Regions from separate parts of the Paenibacillus sp. FSL M7-0802 genome, predicted to be linked through region 1. Evidence: riboswitches for the same ligand, from Rfam matches in the RefSeq annotation. Region 1 holds a riboswitch; each other region holds the start of a gene.
What was found. Region 1 has a riboswitch for thiamine pyrophosphate ahead of tenA (thiaminase II). Riboswitches for the same ligand answer to the same signal wherever they lie in the genome.
Positions count from the first base shown of each region.

Region 2: another riboswitch for thiamine pyrophosphate. It lies ahead of MHB54_RS10725 (ABC transporter substrate-binding protein); the one in region 1 lies ahead of tenA (thiaminase II).
Region 3: another riboswitch for thiamine pyrophosphate. It lies ahead of MHB54_RS08345 (ECF transporter S component); the one in region 1 lies ahead of tenA (thiaminase II).

Region 1 covers NZ_JBBOSD010000001.1:4,185,717-4,187,986, forward strand. The annotation lists gene thiM (hydroxyethylthiazole kinase) at 1-98, opposite strand, end outside; gene tenA (thiaminase II) at 173-862, opposite strand; TPP riboswitch at 999-1,101, opposite strand; gene MHB54_RS19335 (NAD-dependent malic enzyme) at 1,194-2,270, opposite strand, start outside.
Region 2 covers NZ_JBBOSD010000001.1:2,292,599-2,294,868, forward strand. The annotation lists gene MHB54_RS10720 (pyridoxamine 5'-phosphate oxidase family protein) at 1-168, opposite strand, end outside; TPP riboswitch at 439-548, shown strand; gene MHB54_RS10725 (ABC transporter substrate-binding protein) at 740-1,783, shown strand; gene MHB54_RS10730 (MTH1187 family thiamine-binding protein) at 2,215-2,270, shown strand, end outside.
Region 3 covers NZ_JBBOSD010000001.1:1,760,165-1,762,434, reverse strand. The annotation lists gene MHB54_RS08350 (TatD family hydrolase) at 1-711, shown strand, start outside; TPP riboswitch at 756-865, shown strand; gene MHB54_RS08345 (ECF transporter S component) at 1,116-1,712, shown strand; gene MHB54_RS08340 (ABC transporter ATP-binding protein) at 1,712-2,270, shown strand, end outside.

The DNA of each region.
Region 1 (2,270 bases):
AAGTTAGTGACTACCACATTGGTCATATTGTGAACGAGGGGTTTGCTGTTTTGTACCTTCGTCAGGAGATCCGAATAACTTTTTTCCCATGTACTCATAATGATTATCCTCTCTATAGTTGGTGGTTCAACAGGGCATTAACTGTACTTCACGCATCGAATTGCCAAGCTGACTATTCCAAGACCGCTGCCTGTATCTGGACCGGCCATTCTTCCTGCTTATAGGCCATGTCCCAGAACTTATATTCCAGCTGGCAGCTCAGTATAAAATGCTCAATCATCCGCTCTCGCTCAGCAGCCGTTGCGCCTTCCGCCCAAGCATCTACACGTTCTCGGAACTTGAGTGTTGTATCATCAAGCTGGTCTCCATAGAAGCCCATCCATTCATAGAACGGATGAGACTCATCCGGCTTTACTTCATCCAGCAGCCTGCGACCAATCTCGGCATACGTCCACATACATGGCAGCAGCACAGCCAAGATCTCGCCCAGGCTGCCCTCATGCGCAACCGTCAGCATGTGACGGATATAGTGATGAGCCGACGGAGCGAGCGGATATCCCTGCAACTCTTCATAGCTCACCCCTGCGACAGCACAGAAATTTTGATGCGGATGAACCTCGCTGTGGAGAATAAAAGAGATTTGTTCATTAAATACAGCCATGTCCTCCCGATTCGTGCATTTGGAGATTGCGATGCCGTATATCCGCATGTAGGCGTTCAAATATTCAAAGTCCTGTTTTACATAGTGAATCAGCTGTCCCCTTGTCAAACTTCCTTCAGCAATACCTCTCACAAAGGGATGCTCAAAAATCGCTTGAAAAATGCCGTCCGCCTGCCGACGGAGTTCTTGTGTAAAACTCAATTTCCCCACCTCCATTAAATTGAAGAGCAAGAAGTCCTGTAAGAATATAATTCCGGAACAACGCTAAAAAGCCGCCCCGGAAAAATGGAGCGGCTTCAACAATAGGCCCAATACGCAAAAAACGCTTGAAACCTTATATACGAAGGCTCCACTTTCCTACGCTAGTACGAACTAGATCAGGTTCAAAGGGTCCAAGATACGCTCTTGTCTCAGCCATAGTGGCTCCCCTAGTGGACTTCTATTCTTTTGACTATTACTGTACATTCGTTCATATGCTATGTCAAACATAGTGTACAAAATATTAAATTTCCTCTAGTTAGGTGTTTTGGGCTTAGTGAGGGTGATGAATTACACTTTCCACTGCTTTGACCTTGGCATATTTCGGTTTCCACATTGCATCTTGTATAGCTTGTTCCACATCTGAAATGTGCGCCTGCGCTACCTGATCCTGAATCGCGGCTTTTGCAACCGCAATCGCAACAGCGTACGAAACTTCGCGTAATTTTCGGATATGAGGGAGTAGCGCACCGCCAGGCGTATTCGAATCTACACCATTGGCAACAGCAACTGCTGCCGCTGTAAACATCGCAGGGGTAATCCTTTTGGCTTTAACCACAATCGCACCCAGACCCAGTCCCGGAAAAACAAAGGCATTGTTCGCCTGTCCAATCTCAAAATTTGTATCGTTATAGGTAACGGGCTCAAAAGGACTTCCGGTTGCGATCAGTGCTCTGCCATCTGTCCACCGGATCAAATCCTCGGGTACTGCTTCTGCAAGGTTTGTAGGATTGGACATGGGCATAATGATCGGGCGTTCTACATGCTTTGCCATCTCCTTGATGATCTCTTCAGAAAAGGCACCTGCTACACCGGAAGTTCCAATCAATATCGTAGGCTTCACCTGACGGATGACCTCCAGTAGCGGTATTTTGCCGTCACCCGACCGGGTCCATGAGCTGACTTCATCCTTTTTGCGCACATACGGTTTCTGATACTCCAATACGTCTTCCATATCTTCCGTTAACAGCCCGCGATAATCAAAGGCCCAAAAGGACTTGAATGAATCATCTACGGAAAGGCCATCCTCGATCATAGCGCCCCGAATTTGATCAGCGTTACCGATCCCTGCAGCCCCTGGGCCGAAAACAAGTATTTTTTGTTCACGCAGCGGAGTCTTGGTGACACCCACCGCCGAAAGAATCGCAGCCAGGGTCACTGCTCCTGTACCTTGTATATCATCGTTGAAGGTGAGTATGCTTTGACCGTATTTTCCTATAATATGGCGCGCATTAACGCTACCCACATCTTCCCAATGTAAAAGCGCCTTCGGGAATTGCGCTAACGTTTTGCTGATAAAAGTATCAATAAACTGGTTATAGGCTTCTCCGCGAACTCGTTTATGGCGGTT
Region 2 (2,270 bases), 1.9 Mb from region 1:
GCGATCTGTCGCCAGATGAATGTTCATTCCATCGTTAAAAAGGGCCATATAGCGTACTTTCGGTTTGCCACCCTCTACCGTACCTAACGAGCAAAATTTGTTGTTATCCAAAGCCTTCACAATGGCTTGTTCCAGTTGGTTGCGATCCAATGTTCCCGTTTTACCCACAGTACAACAACTCCTTTTCACGAATTTGAATTCTCTACGGCCACGCCATTGGGCACCAGCCCATCTGAACCTACCTGCGTAGCTGTTCTGAAAATAACATGACCGGATCGAATCGAATTGATTCATGCTCATTTTCAGATCAAAGCTCACAGTAAAAGTGTACCCTGTGGTTCGGCAAATGAACCGTCATCTCTCCCTTCATGCTGGACAGACCCGCATTCAAGGCATATAATCGTCGTAGTAAACCCGAATAAATGAACCCATTAAACCATACAATGCCAGGGGTGCTGGAATCGGCCGGCTGAGAGTGTGTCCCAAGACACTGACCCTTACAACCTGATCTGGGTAATGCCAGCGTAGGAATGCTTAAGCAAGATGTGCCTTTTTTACATAGGACCATCCCTTACTTTGGTATATACAAGCGCAAGCGTCCCGGAAACTCGGGGCGCTTTTTTTGTTGAAGATTAAGTTGTTGGAAAGATCGCATCCGGCAGATGTTATTTTTAGAAAATGGGGAACTTAAGCTGTCTGATTGGACGGATAACGGGTAATTAAAGGAGAGAACACAACGATGAAGCGCATGAAAATATTAAGCCTGGGACTGATCAGTCTGTGGCTCATGGCCCTGACCCTGACCGCTTGCGGTGGAAGTCCCCCCACATCCCAAGAAGCGGCTCCCGCTACCGACACTCAAACGTCTACTCCGGCAAAGGGGCTCAAAGATGTTAAAGTCGTGCTCGACTGGACACCCAATACGAATCATACGGGACTCTATGTCGCTAAGGACAAAGGATTTTACGAAAAAGCGGGTTTGAATGTCCAAATTGTTCAACCTGGTTCAGGCGGAGCTGATCAAATGGTTGCTTCTAATGCTGCACCTTTTGGTATCAGCTACCAAGAAGGCGTCACACAGGCTCGTACGCAAGGCGTGCCGCTTGTATCCATCGCTGCGGTGATTCAGCATAATACCTCAGGCTTCGCAGCCCCGGTAGATCGTGGAATTAAGAGCCCGAAAGATTTTGAAGGTAAAAAATACGGCGGTTGGGGCTCTCCCGTAGAAGAAGCGGTCATGAAATCCATCATGGATTCAGACAAAGGCGATGTGAGCAAAGTGAAGATCATCAACATGGGCAATGCAGACTATTTTACAGCCGTGAAGCGGGATATCGACTTTGCCTGGATTTTCTACGCATGGACCGGAATCGAGGCCCAGCTTCGAGGTGAGCCATTGGATATGCTGTATGTAAAAGATTATTCCAAAAGCCTCGATTACTATACACCTGTAATTGTGAGCAACGAACAGACAATAAAAAATGATCCCGAGCTGGTCAAAGCGTTCATGGACGCTACCGCACAAGGCTATGAATACACTATCGCTCATCCGGAAGAAGCCGCAGACATCTTAAGCAAAGCTGTACCGGAGCTGGATAAAAAACTGGTACTTGCCAGCCAAAAATGGCTAAGCCCGCGTTATCAGGACGATGCCGCGCAATGGGGTGTGCAAAAACCGGAGGTATGGCAAAACTATTCGGACTGGATGTACGAACGCAAGCTGCTCAGCAAGCCTTTGGAAGTCGATAAAGCCTTCACAAACGGTTTCCTGCCCAAGCGTTGATCATTTGTTAAACGCTAAATAAGACTGAACTAGAGAAGTGAACGAAGCGCCACTACGCAGTCGGATGGTGCTTCCCATCGCTGTTGTACCCAGATTTCTTTTATGAATATCCAGAGGTTGAAATCTGGGTACAAAGGCGAACGCTAACGCTTGTACAGCACCATTCCGCCCACTTCGTTCTCGTTCTACTTGGTTTATTCTTTAGTTTTTCATATTATCTAAGCGCTAAGTAGGTGCGCTTGTGTGTTAAAAATGCCACACAAACCAGCTTTAAAAATAGGGTGCTTTTAAGGCGGTTGGCAGCGTAGTGGTTCATTTGAATCTGGAGAAGCGCAGCGATCGTAAGATCAAATGAACCGCGAAGCGGTCTCCCCGCCTTAAACCACCATATTTTTTTAATAACACTCCAAATAAAGGACAGGTGAATTTGCATGGCTAACACACTGCTCAGTATTCAAGTAATCCCTAAAACTCCTAATAACGAGGA
Region 3 (2,270 bases), 2.4 Mb from region 1:
GCAGCAGCTGTAGGGATTTCACCCCTGATTATTACCGGGACCAGTGTCCGCAGCAGTCGGGAGGCTTCTCAGTATGCAGCACGTTATCCGGGCAAGCTGTATGCGACAGCTGGCGTGCATCCCCATGATGCCAAAGACTGCAGCGCAGAGACGGTTCAGCAGCTCCGCCAGCTGGCGAGTCAGCCGCAGGTCGTATCCATAGGGGAATGCGGATTGGACTATAACCGTGATTTTTCGCCGCGTGATGTGCAGCGCCGATGGTTTGAGGAGCAAATCCAACTGGCGGGTGAGCTTAATATGCCGTTATTTCTTCATGAACGAGATGCACATGAGGATTTTGTTGCTATGCTGCGGGAGTATCAAGGGCTTGTCGATAAAGCAGTGGTGCATTGTTTTACAGGCACGGAACAAGAATTGCATACGTATGTAGAGATGGGACTGTATATCGGGATCACCGGCTGGATTTGCGACGAACGGCGTGGCAAACATCTGCGTGAACTGGTCAGAGATATTCCCTTGGACCGTCTGATGATTGAAACGGATGCACCATTTTTGACCCCGCGTAATTTGCCCGTGAAGCCCAAAGAAGGGCGTAATGAGCCCATGTATCTCGCTCACATTGCTGCTACGGTTGCCGAATGTACAGGCCGAAGCATGATGGAGATCGAAATCGCCACGACGGAGACAGCCAAACGTTTCTTCGGATTATAGGATTGTCAAAGCCATAGATGTGGTATATATTATAGTGAATTAAAAAAGCATTGTCGGGAGCTTGAGAAAGTCAGGCTGAGAGGGTGGCCCTTGCCACTGACCGTGAAATCTGATCTGGGTAATGCCAGCGTAGAGAAACCAAGAACACTATACAGGAATGCCGCTTGTTTAGCGGTTGTCGATAGATTCAATGTATGTCCTAGCATTTTACCTTGACCCTGACTTTGGCTTGGTATCAGTGTAGTAGCTTAGACTACTGGTTATATAAGGCATATCGACGAATGATGTTTTGTATGGTGCTTCACCTTTTACTGCGCATAAAGCTTGCCTGGAGATTCGGCTCCAGACAAGCTTTTTTTTATGGCCAAGAGGCCAATTATAAGGAAAAAGGGGAGCACGCAATAATGAATACTGCTGTAAGAGCGTCCAAAGGGTTGAAGCTGACTGATATTTTGGTCACGATTGTGATCGCTGTTGTGTTCGGGTTAGTCTACAAAATATGGGGACCTGCCTATGATTTGATGAAACCATTCGGTCTACACGCCGAGCAACTGATGTATGGCATGTGGTTTATGGCAGGCACGTTTGCTTATCTCATCATTCGCAAGCCGGGTGTTGCAATTTTGGCAGAGGTGGCAGCGGCAACGGTCAGTGCTTTTTTGGGAAGCGAATGGGGGATGTCCACTTTGTACTATGGCCTGCTGCAAGGCTTGGGAGCGGAGCTATTTTTTGCGGCTTTTCTGTATCGGAACGCAAACCTGTGGGTTGCTTCGCTAGCTGCGGCCGGGGCGGCTGTCGCTTCTCTGATTTTAGACTTCAGCTACGGGTATATTGATCAGCTTTCGACCTGGAACTATGTTTTGTATATCGGTTTTCGCATGATTGGCAGCATTGTGATTGCCGGGGTATTCGCGTTCTATCTGGCTAGGGCATTGGAGGTAACCGGAGTCACGCGAAGTTTGAGACCCGCAACGGAACAAGATTATAAGGGGCTGGATTGATGAGCCAGGCAACCGAAGATGTGGTGGCTTCGATCACCCGTCTTCGGTTGAAATTCCCCGGTGAGCAGGAGCTGCTTTTTCACAATATGTCTTTGTCTGTCCGCAAGGGGGAAAAGCTGCTGTTGCTGGGACCGAGTGGATGCGGTAAATCAACGCTGCTCCAAGTGTTAAGCGGTCTGATTCCACGCACGATAGAAGTGCCTATGAAATGCGATGCTGCTGTAATCCCAAGTGTCTCAGGTATTGTATTTCAAGATCCTGATACGCAGTTTTGTATGTCATATGCAGACGAGGAACTGGCTTTTGTGTTGGAAAATAATCAGGTTCCTCGTGAGCAGATGCGATCCCGTATTCGCGAGCTGCTGATACAGGTTGGTCTATCAACGGATGATATACACATGCCCATTGGCAGCATGTCACAGGGAATGAAACAGCGGCTGGCGATTGCGTCTGTGCTGGCTATGGAGCCAGAAGTGCTTTTTCTGGATGAGCCCACGGCTTTGTTGGACGAGGAAGGCACTACACAGGTGTGGGATACCATTCGAAACATTTCGGTAG